2 regions of the Paenibacillus sp. FSL R5-0475 genome follow, and region 1 is predicted to be linked to the other one. Evidence: riboswitches for the same ligand, from Rfam matches in the RefSeq annotation. Region 1 holds a riboswitch; the other holds the start of a gene.
What was found. Region 1 has a riboswitch for cyclic di-GMP ahead of MKX41_RS03580 (DUF6612 family protein). Riboswitches for the same ligand answer to the same signal wherever they lie in the genome.

Region 1 (8,320 bases):
CGTATCTATGGGAGAATTGAAGCTGGATGAAAGTCTGCCGCTGGGAGCTTGTCGGGAACTAACGTTAGAGGAACTGGCACTCTTAGGCACAGAATCATCTCAAGGATAATATAGAAAAAGAAAGACAAGGATGGTGGAGTATGAGATACAAACTGATTGCACTAGATGTGGACGGTACGCTATTAAATGATGATCACCACTTAAGCTCTGAGAATAAGGAAGCTATTGCTGAGGTTACACGTCTTGGCGGTCAAATCGTATTGTGTACGGGACGCAGTCCACAGAACTCGATTCCTTTCATGGAGGAAATGGGGCTGACTGGTTACGTGCTTGGTCACAATGGAGCAGCGACGGTACGAGTGGAAGATCGAGAAGTGCTGCATCAATATGGTATGGATGCACGTGGTCTTGACCCCTATATTGACTATTGCCGTAAGCACAATATTCATTATGATGTGAATACTGCTTTTGATATGTATGTTGATAATGTAGAGAATCTGACTAAAGAAGCTAATTATATGTATGAGCACTTCCGTATTGTGCCAGCGACGCTACCAGCCTGGGAAGATTTCCGTGAACCGGTTGTTAAGTTTACTGTATTTACACAGCCAGAAATCCTTGACGAAGCTGAACGTGAATGGCGTACTTGGGCTCCTGAGTACAATATTTTGCGGAGTGGTGAATTTTTCGTTGATTTGATGCATCCCGAATCTTCTAAGGGAAACGCATTAAGAAATCTCGCTGTGAAGTTGGGAATTCCGCAAGAAGAAGTCCTCTCAATCGGTAATTATTTTAATGATATTTCTATGCTTACCTATGCGGGGATGGGCGTGGCGATGGATAATTCTCCTGTAGAGGTAAAAGCGGCAGCGAATGCTGTTACGGGTTCGAACAATGAGCATGGTGTGCGTGATGCGCTGGTTAAATATTGTTTATCCTAATAATGGAAAGCATAAGGCGGACTTGAGTCCGTTCTATGCTTTTTTTGTTATGAAGGAAATAAAAGAGATACATAACAGAATTGATTCTATCCAAAAAATAACCCGCCCTTAGGATTAACTAAAAAGGGCGGGACAATAGATTAACTTCCTGTATTAAAGTTTAATTTCCTCGTTCCGGCTAGGAGCGCTATATTTATAGATACCAGGGTTCAGTTCGATTTTTTCGTCGAAAGGAATATCTTTGTAGCTATCAATATTAGTTCCTGTAGATATCATGCCCTTAGGTGTAATTTCAGGCACCACTTCTTTGCCATTAATCCGTAACGTAGTTTGGTTAACGCTTTTGAAGTGAGGAGATTTGGATGATGATTCAACAATCAAATTTTCGCCTTCAGTATAGTACGTGAATTCAATGTCTAATCCATCGACATCAAGTGAAGTGAACTGTTTTTCTTCTTTAGGTTTGTTTATTGTGATCCAATTCTTACTGGTATCACGTTTCTCAATGACAGCATCCTTTAATATAAGTTTCATTGGAACATCGGACCAGTTGTTATACCATTCCGGAGATTCAAATTGAAATAAATGCTGGTAGCTTTCGGAATGATCTCCTTTCAAATTCCAACCCCCAGTGATTGTTTTATCACCTATAACCAACTGAGCGGTATTATAGTGGACAATTCCTTTTTTAAGCGAATCATTTTCATCTATTAGAATTTGGATATCCAAAGGGGTAACCACTAGCTGATCTAAGGTTATACCGGTCTTTTCTTGAAATTCAGGACTGTTATACAGTTTCTTAGTGTAAATCGCCTCACTTGCTTTTTGTCCATCTGCTTTAAAATCGAACTTCCATGTACCTGAAATACGTTTCGCTTCTTCAATGTAACTAAAATGAAGACTAGCTTCCTTCCAATCTGATTCAGTTATATTGAAAACCTGTTCAATAAATAAATCCGATCCTTCGTTAGGCATGATGGTTGGAATTGCCTCATTCTCTTGACCTGCAGTACTAACTACCAAATGTGGGTTACCCCGTCCTAAGTCAGATGGTGATGCAGCGACTTTGTAACGGATAATGGTTTGATTGGAAACATGTCGAACGGATTCGATTTGAATGCTTGGATATTGCTTAACTCCAGTATCGATTGTATCCCCTGCTTGATGATTAGATTGTAAGGGAATATTCTGATTACGGTAAAAAATGAGATTCCGTGCTTCAAACTTGTAGTCCTTTTTATCATCCTTTAATGTATCAGGTGTCTCATATACTCCAATGAGTTTCTGGCTTTCAGGATCGTATTCTAAATAACCGTATACCTTTGCCTTGGCACCGGATTCACTAGTCATGGTGTTTTCCTCTGTAGCAAATCCAGTATATTGGGATAGATCAGATTTAGTATCAAGTGATAACAGCATTTTCATTTTTTCTCCGTCAGTTACAACACCGTTCAAATTCATTGTTACTCCTGAACTGGAAGCTTGAAGATTATACTGTTGACCGATGCCGTTATTTATTGCATTGCTCACACTTCGCCCACCAATTTTATCCCAATTAATCGTCATACTAGCGAATACAGGAATGGCGACAAGTAAGAGGCAAGAGAAGACGATGCTGATAGGAACAACCTTTTTATTAGGCCTAGGAGTATTCTGGGAGGCATTCAGATTTCTTTGACGTTTATATGCTTCTTGTTCTATGGTAGTCCACATCAAATCATAATCCGGTCGGGGAATATGTCTATCTTTTTCAATATACAGATTCATTACTACTCAGCTCCTTTAGTTGAGTTCCACCCATTCTATTTAGTATTTTAAGTCCCTTGTTCAGTCTGGATTTTACAGTTCCTTCGGGTATGCTCATAACTTTAGAGATCTCGGGTACAGTCAATTCGTTTATAAAACGAAGGACTACTACCATTCTGATTTTGTCGGGAAGCTGACTGTATAACCCTTGTAATTCTTTTTTAGTTTCCTGTCGATCCAACCGTTTTTCTACAGGGTTTGATTCCTCAGACCTGGATAGTAAATAATTACGTACTTCTTTCATCCACCCCGTCTTACGCCTTTTAATCACACTGTTGCACTCATTCGAAGCAATTCGTAAAATCCAAGATTTCAAGTTTCTTACCTTAGACTTATCCGCTAAGATAACCTTTACAAATACCTCTTGGCAAATATCCTCTGCATCTGCCTGATTTTTCATTAAGTAGTAACAAAAATAATATACTTGTTCTTTATAGAGCTCGAAAATTTCTCGGTCACACATTTTGCTGCACCCCCTGTCTTTGCTGTTCTCATTAATAAGACTTATAAGCGTATGTAATCGTTCATTTTTCATTTTGAGTGAAGTATTTCTTCTGAGCATCATAGCGAATTTGAATGGAAGATAAGTCGTTTACAGGTAATTATAACCATGATAAAATTAGCGGTGGGACATGCGTCCGTAAGCTAATTAAAACTAATTGAATGTCCGCGTTAAAGGTAAAATCATCGAAAGATGATGACACAAAGCCATGGGTCTAAAGCCTTTCTACAGAAGGAAATGATCGCCAGGCCGCCATAGGGATATCTTATGAAGCATAAAGGATAGCTCTAAGAATATGTAGTCTATTTTGAGCTCTTTTATTATTTCGATCTATACGGCGTTACATTATCGCAAGGGGCCGAAAGGGGAAGTACATGAACAGTTTTTTCAAAACAATAGGCACTAGTTTGGCAGTAGGTGCTATATTGCTGTCCGGAACGATCGGATGGATGTCTAATCCAGGAGTAGTGTCAGCAGCTACCTCAACAGTAGTAACCGCGGATCAAATGATTAGCAAAGTAACGGCAGCCTCTAAAGCAATAAAGAATTTTCACTTAGATGTGATCAAAAAACAGGATATTCAGAGCGGTGGGGTACGTATCAGCAACACTAACACACTGAAGCTGGATATTAATCGACTGCCGAATTTTGCTGCAGCTGGCACCGTTGATAGTAGTCTTTTAGAAACATCGTACAGTCTATATGCCAATGACAAGGAGTTTTACTATCTTGTAGACGGAAGTGAACTGATCGATGAATCTGAAGATGAAGGTTACGACGATGACGGTGAGCCAATCGATCCTGATGCGCAGTATTGGATTGGACTGGAGAAGATGGAGTGGGATTCTTTTTATTCTAAAGGTCAATACGATCCTGTTTCCATGCTTGATTCGGTAAAAAATTATAAAAAATCTATGAAAGTCAGCACTGCCGGTGCTCAGACCGTCCTGCAGTTCACGGTAACCGATCCGACAGCAGCTAAGGGAATAATCAAACTCTATGACCAGGAGAACCTCTGGGATGGTGAGACAGTTCAACCTAAAAGCGTAACTTGGAAATTATTCGTCAATACTAAGACCTGGCAAACGGAAAAGCTGACAGTCGATCTGAGTTATGTACTGACAAGTGACGGAGAAAAAGATACATACAACACGAAAATCGAAGCTAAATATTCCAAGAATAACAAAGGTACAACCATTGTAAAACCGGCCGAACTAGAATAATAAGGTCGATTTCATATTGAGCAAAAAGCGCTGTTCTGTAGAACAGCGCTTTTTGCTGTATTCTCTATTTTAATAACGTTTCTATTCCTTCTTTAAGATTGTTGTCGTATGTTTCAACATTCGATTCATGAGATTTCGCCGCTCTGTTTTTATGTCGGTGGCGCTTCTCTTTAATGCGTCGCGGATGGGGATGATCTCTGTAATTTTCCTGCCGCTTTTTATTCTTCGATCTACACAAGTCGGGATGTAACCTACGTTAGTTATACTCGTGTTTCCTTTTTCATCCTTCTTTATTTTAAGCGTAAGTATGATACCGCTTTGTGTATAAGGAATATTCATTAATTTAGTAGAAACAAAATTCCCCAATGAGTAAATAACGAATTGTTTTTTTCCACGAAGCGCTAACGGTTGAAGAACATGTGGGTGAGACCCCAGTATGATGTCGGCGCCATTTTTAAAGAAGAGATTGACCAGCTCTTTTTGCCTCTTGTTTGGAGTGTAACGATATTCGCTTCCGAAATGCAGATAAAGCAAGACTAGATCGACTTTCTTTTTTAAATCTCGAATCTCCCGAATGATCTTGGGCGTAGATATCCGATTAACCAGCCATGGCTTACTCACTGGTACAGGAATTCGGTTAGTTCCTGCTGTGTAGGAGAGGATGCCAATCGTAATTCCTTTGACGTTTTTAATAAGCGTTCTCTTGGATTCTTCTAATGATTTAGCTGTTCCCGTGTGGTCGATTCCATTACGGTCCAGAACTCGTAACGTCCGAACCAGACCCGGGGCACCATAATCCATGCAATGATTGTTGGCCGTTACTAATACGTCGAATCCGGCTTCCTTAAGTGCAGGGGCCAGTTCGTCTGGACATTTGAATATCGGACCGCCTGATCGTGGGCTTTTCCGGCATTCGGGGCCACTTCCAGCAAAGGTGGTTTCGAGATTGCCAATCGTCAAATCAGCCTGTTTCAGATAAGGAGCTACTTTTGCAAACAGGGGGCTGAACGAATAGGCTCCATCAGGCTGTTTAGCATCCGAAATAATATAACGTTTGACCATTAGATCTCCCACAGCAGCTATTTGTATTTCAGTCATGGATATCCACCTTTTTATTATTTTCATTAGGATATGGTATAAAGTTGTTATGGGTTATTCTTTCTTTAAGGCGAAGTGCAAACATTTGTGTGGCTTTTTATTTAAAATGTGACCCAACGCATAATCACTTTATTTAGATCGTCTAAATTAAAGGTATTCATTTTTTTCAAACTTTCATAATTTGATTCAAATCCTCTTTTTTGTTTGGCAGCCATAATAAAATATGGTTGTTGATAAACATTATCAATCAAACATTGGAGGTTATAGAAATGAGTACACAATTCAAGAAAATCGCCGAGGATATTTACTGGATAGGCAAAATTGATAACCGTCATGTTCCTTTTCATCGCCTGATTCTAGAAAAAGGAACTACCTATAATTCCTACTTATTAAAAACAGGTAAGCCGACTGTCATTGATACCGTAGATATGGAATTCGGACGTGAATATGCCGAGTGCCTGGGTGAAATGATTGATCTTCTAGATATTCATTACATTGTCATTAACCATACAGAGCCTGATCACTCTGGTGGACTGGCAGCTCTCGCTGCCAAGGCTGCAAACGCCACGATCGTATGCACCGAGATTGCTGTTCCAGAATTGCAGGAAATGTACAAGCTTCATAGCCGGAACTTCCTGGTGGTGAAAGATGGAGACAAGCTGGATATTGGTGGGAAAACGCTGCTGTTTAAAGAAACACCGTATCTCCATACCGCAGAAACGATGATCACCTATTGTATCGAAGATCAAATCTTATTTCCTTGTGATATTTTTAGCACGCATGTTGCGGTGGAGAATCTATTCAGCGATGAAGCCGGGTTTGATATTACGGAAGATTTCCAGGGCTATTACGCAGCAATTATTCATCCTCACAGAAGATATGTAAGAACACTGTTAGAGGCTGTTAAGGATCTTGAGATCCGGATGATCGCTCCTTCCCATGGGTTTGTGATTCGGAAGGACATACGTAAATATATCGGGATGTACGCCACGTTGAGCCGTGAAACGACGCAAGGAAAAAAGGCAACCATCGTATATACCACCATCAAAAACAGTACCAAGAAGATGGCCAAAATCTTACAGGATTGCTTGCAGGAAAATAATATAGAGACAGAGGTCTGGGATGCAGATAAAAGTAGTGCCACCGATATTCTGAACAGTATAACGTCAGCTGACGCGGTCTTTATTGGCAGCTCCACTAAATACGCGGACATGATTGGGAACCTGGAGAACATTCTGAAAGAATTGCACAATATGAATCTGGAAGGTAAACTTGCTGCAGCCTTTGGCTCCTACGGCTGGAGTGGTGAAGCCATTGAAGTCATTCAGGATTATCTGAATGGAACAAATATGACGGTGCAAAGCACATCTGAGGTTATTAAATCCACGGGGATGACACATGTAGAGTTCCCTGTACGAATCAGATTTTCCCCGAAAGAGCCTGAGAAAGTTCAAAAAATTAAAAACGCGGCTGAATTTGTTTCGGATTTGCTGCTGAGTTCATTTTAGGGAGGAGGAACATAGGATGACAAAACATTACGTTATAGTTGGCGGCGGAGTAGCCGCCGTCCATGCCGCCAAAGCCATCCGTGATCAAGACGCAGAATCGGAAATTTCGATCCTCGGGGAGGAAAGTCAACTGCCCTATAACCGGATTAAGCTGACCAAAGGGCTGTTTACCGACCTGCACAGTGAGAAGGTGCTGATTAAAAAGGAAAAATGGTACCGCGATAATCGTATATCCGTAAAAACCTCGACCCGAATCAGTTCTGTCCACCCGGACCGGCAAATTGTTGTGACAGAAGATGGGCAAAGTGTTTCTTATCATAAGCTTTTATTGTGTATGGGAGCGAAGAATCGTACACTCTCCCTTGAGGGCTTCGGCCTGAACAATGTTCATACCCTCCGGGATATGAACGACGCGGACAGATTGAAAGAAAACCTGCAGGATGGCAGCCATGTAGCCGTAATTGGTGGTGGAGTGCAGGGAATCGAAACCGCTTGGGCGCTGCATGAAGCTGGATATCAGGTAACGGTGATCGAAGCTTTTCACCGGTTGATGGGCAGACAGCTTGATGAGAAATCCTCACAGCTCCTTAAAGAGAACCTTGAACAAGCAGGTGTAAAGGTTATTCTTCAAGCAGATGTGGCGTCTATTACAGGATCAGAGTTTGTTACCGGAATTACGCTGGATGACCAATCTCATTTTTCCTGTGACCATGTAGTCTACTCCATTGGTATTGTACCAAATACGGAACTGCTAAATGGCTCGAGTATTCAAGTCCGGCAGGGCATTATCGTAAATGAACAAATGCAAACAAATGATCCGCATGTGTACGCTGCCGGAGATGTTGCTGAAATTAACGGGCATGTGGAAGGACTGTGGGGCGGAGCGATGGAGCAGGGTCGGATTGCTGGCAGTAATATGGTCGCCAATCTGACTGCGTATCGTAGAGCTGTTCCGGTTACATTGTTTAATGCTTTTGGAGTCTCTTTATTTTCGATAGGCAACGTTGATGAGCGGTATTGCTATACGGTGGTGAACGGAGAAGAAAATGGGGCGTATACGCGTATCTTTGTGAAAGATAACACAATAATCGGTGCGATATCCTGGCAAGGTGCAGCTGCTTCTCTGGCGTATAAAACCGCTGTGGAGCAAGGCATCCCCCTTACGGGGATTGATGTTAACGGGAGTAGCATCGTGGAAATTATGGCTGAAGTACAATCCAGATTGAACTAAACTACTAACTT
Region 2 (8,320 bases), 5.2 Mb from region 1:
GCAGATGACCCTAGAATTCATGTTAGAAAAAATACTTGTGGCGAAAGTCATATTTCGGAGAATTTTGGGGAAAGAAGAAGGGGCATAATAAAGATGAGATCATTTGTGGCAGAGCGGTGGAGTTGTTACAATAGAAGGAGACACATACTTTAAAATTCCGAGGAGGTATTCTCATGCCTATTGCTGAAGTAACCGTTATTCCGATTGGAACAGGTAGTACGAGCCTTAGCAGCTATGTTGCGGATATGCAGCGAGTGCTGAAGACGGTAGAAGGGATTACTTATGAGCTTACATCCATGGGTACAATCATCGAAGGGCCTCTTCAGCGTATTTTTGCTGCAGTCGAAGCGCTGCACGAGTCTCCTTTTGCCGCAGGTGCAGAGCGTGTCTCTACCTCACTTAAAATAGACGACCGCCGCGATAAACCCTCCACTAGCCGTGGAAAGCTGGAGTCTGTGGAGCGTAAACTACAGGTGGAATAGCAGTTTGGGAGAGTAGGGAAATAGGGAGAAATAGGCTTGCGTTTCTGGCTGAAAGTTGTATAATATTTTTTGTTTGACAGAAAAATCAGCCTTAAGCTGGTGTAGCTCAGGGGTAGAGCAACGCACTCGTAATGCGTAGGCCGGGGGTTCAATTCCCTTCACCAGCATCCAAAAAAACCTTTTGTGGCGCGGATTCTTGGAATTTCAAGAGCCGCGCTTTTTTGATTCTTCTACCATTCTTTTACCGAAAGAGTGTCTTTTCCGCTTGTAATGGAGTCCCCAACGACCGGGGCCAAAAGGCAAAAAACCTGCACGTGGTGCGTGAGAGCAACATACCTGCAGTACTCACGGAGAATTTATTTTTGGATGTGGTAACCGACGCTGCCAAACTCAAAAAAGATGTGGTTATCCAAGCAATCATTGATAGCCATGTGATCGGGATTGCAAAGTACCTAGGGCTGAAAAAGAAGGAAACAGCGAATCAGGGCAACAATGACAATAAAGTGGTAGTACTCGTAAACGGCAAGAAAGAGCAAGTAAGACAGTTAACCTTACAAAGTGAACTGGAAAGTTAATTTGTCGAGCCGGAAGTTTTGGGCGCTGCTGGCCGTTACCGGCGTAACCTCTCATCATAAAATAAAGTAATACGAGCGAGGGGGAGTTTCCTGATGGATGCTTATTGCAGCTGCTTGCGCTACATGAATAGAAGAGTGCGGATTCTGACTAAAGATGGTAGACAGCACGTAGGCGTAATTACAAATGTGGACAGAAATAATGTTTACTTAAGAACGGAACATAACGGATCTGTGCACACTTCAGCTTTTTTTGGTAATCCTTTTGCTACAAATGACATCTTAACCTTGAGTTTGTTCACTCTGCTGGCTATAGCCCTTATTTAAAAAATCATAAAACCGGGAAAAACCGCCCACTGGCTTCGGCTGGTGGGTATTTTTTTGTTTTTTACGAAATGTCGGATCCCGCAACAGGCCTACTATTTTCGTTTCTTTTTTACCCAAGCACCGATACAAATCCCGCATATCTTAGTTTTGTATCCAATTAAAAAGGAGGAATTGACAAATGGGCGAAGTACGTGGAGAACGTTGTTGCGGCGTTGGTGAACGTGAACGTGAACGTGAACCTGAACGTTTTGTTGGTGGAGCCTTTACATCCACAGGGGCAATCTTAGTGCTCTTTATCCTGCTGGTCATCATTACAAAAGCTTGTATATTTTAAATTGTATTCAATTACAAAGGAGGAGTTAAAATGGGCGAATTCGCAGGAGGATATGGTGGCTTTACTTCTACCGCCGCAATTCTGGTTCTGTTTATCTTGTTGGTAATCATCTCTAAGACTTTGTTTATTTAAGTTTCAAACCTCCCAATATAGCTGCACCTTATTAAATCCGCCAGTACTCATGCTGGTGGATTTTTTTCATACATAATCAAAGACGCACCCTGTCAACCTTAAGTGGTAGTCGAGTATCCCAAATGGATTATGTTGAAATTATGCGGAAGTACCGTACCCTGCCAGTAATGGTGGGGCATTTCTTTGCGTTCAGGCAAATTTTTTTATCAGTGATATAGAGTTCAAACACATAACGTTACATCCGTCTAACCTTTACTCAAGTAAAATGGCGGAATGACCCAGTCTCTCTTGTGTGATATTTGGGTGTACACCGAAGACGAGATTCGCCCCGAAGACTATACATCAATCATACGTGCAGGCAGGTTGCAGTGCTTACCTTTAGGTAAGTACGTGAACTAAAAGTGCATACTTACGCGATGTCATGGTGGGAGGTATACTCAAGTCCTAAATCTGATTCAAACATGGAGGATACACCAATGAAAACACTTATTGTCGTCACGCACCCAAACATCGAAACATCCGTCGTTAATAAACGCTGGATCGAAGAACTCCGTAAATATCCAGACAAATATACGTTGCACGAGCTGTACAAAGCCTATCCCGATGAAAAAATCAACGTGGAAAAGGAACAACAGCTGATTGAAGCGCATGATAAGCTCGTCTTACAATTCCCTGTCTACTGGTTTAGTAGTCCACCTCTGCTTAAAAAGTGGCTGGACGAAGTATTTACTTACGGATGGGCATATGGCTCGAAGAGTGATAAATTAAGAAATCGAAAAATCGCATTAGCTGTAACTGCCGGAGGAAGTGCAAAAGACTTTAGTGAAGAAGGTAAACTCGGCTACGGGCTTGACCGTATTTTATCTCCCTTTGACACGACTTTTTTGTATTGCAACGCTGATTATCGTTCCTTCTATGCCATTTATGGCACGGAATCTGAGACGGTAGGAAGTACGGATTACTTAAATAAATTGGATATCAGTTCGCAAGGCTATGTTGAATTTATCGAAAATATGTAATTAGATTTGAAGCAAAAAGCAGCATTTTCATTAATGGAAATGCTGCTTTTGTCATAAGTTGTCGTTAAATCGTAAAAGGTATGGTTATCTCTTGCGCGGCTGGAACGAAGTTTTTCTCTCCCCAAGTGCACATCATATCCAGCACCGGAATAAGCGATTGGCCCTTCTCGGTCAAGGAATACTCAACTTTAGGGGGAATCTGGGGGAATTCCTCGCGCCTGACGAGACAGTCGGCTTCCAGTTCTTTCAACATAACGCTTAATGTCTTAAAAGGTATTGTACCGATACCCCGTTGCAGTTCATTGAACCGCACGATCTTGTTTTCAGAGAGATAGTAGAGAATAGTCATTTTATATTTACCACTAATAATAGACAAGGTGTAGCCAAAGCTAGTGTCCTTCTGTTGAATGCCAGGCGGTATACAGATTTCATCACTCATGGGCTATTACCCTCCTTCAGAAAATATTCAACGAAAAGGCAAACGCCTGTTGTCGCTCCGTACTCAGGTCCCGACTTTATTATGTTTTACAACCTGCTATCAAGTCATCCTGTGAGAACGAATTCACTATATCATTTTGAAACAATTTGTTCAAAGCACTCGTGGCTAACTATCAATCGGTCGATTTTCTCTGTCGGCGAAGCGGGCCTCTTTGGTTGGAAATCAAAAGTGCCAAGCGGATAGCCTAAGCGACGAATTGAAGTTTTTAATGTAATTTTCATGTGAGCATCATCTTATTTTCAGGTTCAAGGTATATATTGAAGACACCAAACACCCCCCAGTGTTTTGTGGTATAAATCTCTCAGGTCTTGCCAACTCCCATGGTAAGGCCTATTTTTTTGTTCGCTAATTAAATGAGGGAGGGGGAGCTTCTTCGCTACTTCACTTAATCTGATACTGCTCTTCATAGCTCTTAAAAGATGAAATATCCAGACCGAGATATCTGCGCATATGAATGGCAGCTTGGGCAGCGACGATGTCGTTTAACAACAGCATTCGTTCATGGTATCCACGACATATAAATTTGGCTTCTATCCCCGTGTTAAGTCTGTTCTGCTCATAAACCTTGATTCCCCGTTTTCTCATCTCTGAACGAACATCTCTTAGATCTGTTGTAGCAACTGCTGCGGCTGTTTCAAGAACCTCCAGATAGGGGGTAGGTGTTCGTAAATGTGCAGATAGAATGGCGGAGTCCCGTTCGAAAGCTGATAAAATCATCGGAAGCAATAAATAAGATTTGACCAGCATGTTGTCCCTGCTTTCAGCTCTATTCATGAATCTCATCACCTCTAATGGGAACGTATATTCGTATTCTACCCCGATATTCCAAAAATAATCAATGGTATTTCTAAACAGCTAGTCCAATGTGATTGAATTCACAACTAAATTAGAAAGAATAAAATATATTAAAATTGTAATAATAAAAAATAATGCTTCAGACTTATATAAAGGGAGAATTAGGATGAAAGAGGAAGGAAGTCTCCACCGTGGAATGGTATTTGGTTTGATTCTAAGTATTCCATTATGGATATCGATATTAGGCTATATAAAGTTACTTTAAAATTGAAGGAAAACCTTTGTGTGAAGCGCCTTTAGGCGCTTTTTTTGTGCTTGCTTACGTGTATGAATATCAAAAGGAATTGATTGACAATTGTGGGGATGGAGCGCTAAACTATTATTAGTTCAAAAGTATTAAAAGTCATAGACGATTATTTAATAGGATGCTTAAAATGCTAGTTCTAATCCGCAAGTCAATACATATATTATCATGATAATAGCAAACCGCCTGAAAGGGTGGGACGCAAAGTCCAGGAGTCTAAAGTGTCTTAAATGCGCTATGACCGTCCGACTGCCATGAGAAGGGAATTCCACTTCTTTTTTGGCGGTCTTTTTTGTTGTTAGGTCCTTTAGAGTTTCTGGTAATTATTCTGATTAAATATAAATCATAGATTTAGGAGGTGTGCTTTTTGAAAAGAAGAATGAAACCGCTGCTAGCACTAATATTAGCGGGGATTTTGACAGTAGGTAGTGGTCTTTCTGGAGGTCATTTGGTAAATGCGGCTGGGGAGGTACTTCCCTATACTCCTACACCTGTGTTAGGTATTGCAGGGAATTTTAATACTTTTATTTTTGGGGATTTCAAACAATCTAATGATCAGGTTCATGGGCGCCTTGCGGCCAAAGGTAATATTACTTTGCAGAATTACGGCGTATCCAAGGATAATCCAGGTGGAGATGTTCTTATCGCTGGTAATGACATCAGTTTTACTAATGGGACTGTTCATGGAGCATCCGTTTATGGTGGTGTTTTTTCCAGCAACGGTGTAGATCTTAAAGAACCAGCGAGAAAAGGGACTCCTATTGATTTTGATGCTGAAGAGCAATTTCTTATTGGACGTTCTAATGAATTCTCTTCGCTTGCTACAATAGGAACTTTCAAAAAGGAATATGGGAAAATAACGATTGATGCTCCGGAACCATTTAACGTTCTTAATCTTAGTGCTGCCGATTTCGCTGGTGCTAATGGCTTACAGTTTAATATTGCAAATAGCGCCACAGTTATCATTAACGTTAGCGGAAGTTCAGTTAACATTCCAAGCTTTCAAATCTGGGGAGGTAGCCCTAACAAGGTATTATTTAATTTTTATGAAGCTAGCACTGTTGACATTGGAAGTTTAACAATAGAAGGAACTATCCTAGCTCCGCTTGCAAAAGTAACTTATAATTCCGGTGAACTGCATGGGACGCTGATTGCAAAGGGATTTGCTGGTGGGGTGCAGATGCATTGGTATCCATATGGAGGGGAAGAACCACCTCCGACACCAACGCCGACCGTGGCACCAACACCGACACCAACCGTGACGCCAACACCAACGCCAACCGTGACACCAACACCGACGCCGACCGTGACGCCAACACCAACGCCGACCGTGACGCCTACGCCGTGCGTGACACCGACACCGAAGCCAACACCAACGCCGAAGCCAACACACACACCGAAGCCAACACCAACGCCGAAGCCAACACACACACCAAAGCCAACACCGACACCGAAGCCGACACACACACCAAAGCCAACACACACACCAAAGCCAACACACACACCAACACCAACGCCGACCGTGACGCCAACACCAACGCCGACCGTGACGCCAACACCAACGCCGACCGTGACGCCAACACAAACGCCGACCGTGACGCCAACACCAACGCCGACCGTGACGCCAACACCAACGCCGACCGTGACGCCGACACCAACGCCGACCGTGACGCCAACACCAACGCCGACCGTGACGCCAACACCAACGCCGATCGTGACGCCAACACCAACGCCGACCGTGACGCCAACACCAACGCCGACCGTGACGCCAACACCAACGCCGACCGTGACGCCAACACCAACGCCGATCGTGACACCAACACCAACGCCGACCGTGACGCCAACACCAACGCCGACCGTGACGCCAACACCAACGCCGATCGTGACACCAACACCAACGCCGACCGTGACGCCAACACCAACGCCGACCGTGACGCCAACACCGACGCCGACCGTGACGCCAACACCAACGCCGACCGTGACACCAACACCAACGCCGACCGTGACACCAACACCAACGCCGATCGTGACACCAACGCCGACACCGTCGCCGGAAGCAACGCCAACACCGACACCGTCGTCGGAAGTGACGCCAACACCGACACCGTCGTCGGAAGTGACGCCAACACCGACATCGTCGTCGGAGCCTCCGGTGTTCCCGACACCAACACCATCATTTGTAATTGGCACTATCATTGTTAATGATGATCCTGTGCCGCTGGGCCCTGTAGCTTCGTCGACTCCAGCACTAGTACCAACACCAACACCGTCGAGCAACACAGAGGTACTTGTTGATGAGGAGGAGATTCCATTAGGACCAGTATTGACAGTAACACCAACGCCGTCACCAGAGGATATTGCTGTAGTGGATGATACAATCCCGCTAGGTAATCCACCTGTGGATGAACTTCCAAAAACGGGAGAATCAAGTTCAGTCCCTTATTATGTAACTGGTCTAGGTTTTGCACTTATTGGATTGCTAATGAGAAATAGATTCTCGAGCAAGAAATAATAAACGGTGATTGTAGCTTGAATACAAGTTATGCCGTGAAGAATAGTAAAGCCGCTTTCGGGACATATTCCGAGGGCGGTTTTCTTTTGTTATGATTGTTATATTTTGGCGCATTCTAAGTAGATGTTATACTGATTTACAACGGATATGAGGAAAGGACGGGGAAGATGAATTGGTATGGTTCTTCATTAGCGCTGTCATCGTCATAGGAGCTCTGATCTATGCGGGCTTTTTCTTTTATGGAATTGCTATTAAACGAGCACCGAAGGAATTCCTGAGTAATAATCGTGATTTGAAGGTTGATCCCCCGGTTGCCGGGGCTTCTTGGGGTGAGGGGAAGGATTGGATCTCCAGTCAGAGCTTTGAGAATGTGGAGATTACATCTGAGGACGGGCTACAACTAAGAGGGTACTTGCTCCTTTCGGATCGTGCTGAAGGTCGTACGGCGATTCTAGCTCATGGTTATTCTGGAAAAGGGAAGGATATGGGGGCGTACGCCAAAATCTATTACGAGAGACTGGGCTTTAATATCCTGATTCCCGATGCCAGGGGACATGGGGAAAGCGCTGGGAATTATATTGGTTTTGGATGGCATGAGCGCAAGGATTATTTGCAGTGGATTGAATATATAATAGAAAAGACTGGGCCCAGTGCTCAAGTTGTGCTTCATGGGGTCTCTATGGGTGGTGCTACAGTGCTAATGACCTCAGGTGAAAATCTCCCGCCGCAGGTCAAAGCTATTGTCTCGGACTGTGCTTACAGCTCAGTTAAAGCACAATTAGCCTACCAACTACGGCGTATGTATCGCTTGCCAAGTTTCCCTTTTATTCAAAGTGCGAGTCTTATTACTCGTTTGAAAGCAGGGTATGGGTTTAGTGAAGCGTCTGCCTTGAAACAGGTGCGGAAGGCGAAGGTGCCGATTCTATTTATTCATGGGGATGCCGATAATTTTGTACCATATAGTATGATGAATGAATTGTATGAGGCATGTCAGAGTCCCAAAGAGAAGTTCGTAGTGCCGCAAGCAGGGCATGGGTTAGCTTACGATATGGATAAGACGGGGTATATAAACGTAGTAACAGCTTTTGTGAATCAGTATGTAAATTAGATGCCCTGAACGTAGACAGCGCCCGATATCCGCTAGGTAGCGGTTATCGGGCGCCTATATTTTTCCACACATGGCATGTGTCCTTATGTAAGGTTCGTACAGCCATGCTTTTTCGTTATATTCATCCCCCGCCGTTCGTGAGTAACGGGTGTCTTAATTCCTTGTTATTTCCAGCAGCCGTGTGGCGAGAATAATCCTTCCAATACGACAAAAGCCCTACCTCTCTCTTTTGCCCT

Region 2: another riboswitch for cyclic di-GMP. It lies ahead of MKX41_RS27100 (choice-of-anchor A family protein); the one in region 1 lies ahead of MKX41_RS03580 (DUF6612 family protein).

The regions. Positions count from the first base shown of each region.
Region 1 covers NZ_JBBORK010000001.1:861,844-870,163, forward strand. The annotation lists gene MKX41_RS03560 (pseudouridine synthase) at 1-109, shown strand, start outside; gene MKX41_RS03565 (Cof-type HAD-IIB family hydrolase) at 141-941, shown strand; gene MKX41_RS03570 (DUF4179 domain-containing protein) at 1,095-2,708, opposite strand; gene MKX41_RS03575 (RNA polymerase sigma factor) at 2,692-3,210, opposite strand; cyclic di-GMP riboswitch class I at 3,415-3,506, shown strand; gene MKX41_RS03580 (DUF6612 family protein) at 3,624-4,472, shown strand; gene MKX41_RS03585 (CapA family protein) at 4,554-5,570, opposite strand; gene MKX41_RS03590 (FprA family A-type flavoprotein) at 5,840-7,078, shown strand; gene MKX41_RS03595 (NAD(P)/FAD-dependent oxidoreductase) at 7,095-8,309, shown strand.
Region 2 covers NZ_JBBORK010000001.1:6,048,188-6,056,507, forward strand. The annotation lists gene MKX41_RS27055 (MTH1187 family thiamine-binding protein) at 174-482, shown strand; tRNA gene MKX41_RS27060 (tRNA-Thr) at 578-649, shown strand; gene MKX41_RS27065 (N-acetylmuramoyl-L-alanine amidase) at 614-1,057, shown strand; gene MKX41_RS27070 (hypothetical protein) at 1,151-1,381, shown strand; gene MKX41_RS27075 (hypothetical protein) at 1,560-1,715, shown strand; gene MKX41_RS27080 (sporulation protein YjcZ) at 1,746-1,847, shown strand; gene MKX41_RS27085 (NAD(P)H-dependent oxidoreductase) at 2,324-2,866, shown strand; gene MKX41_RS27090 (winged helix-turn-helix transcriptional regulator) at 2,931-3,305, opposite strand; gene MKX41_RS27095 (hypothetical protein) at 3,747-4,139, opposite strand; cyclic di-GMP riboswitch class I at 4,631-4,721, shown strand; gene MKX41_RS27100 (choice-of-anchor A family protein) at 4,832-6,976, shown strand; gene MKX41_RS27105 (alpha/beta hydrolase) at 7,149-8,084, shown strand.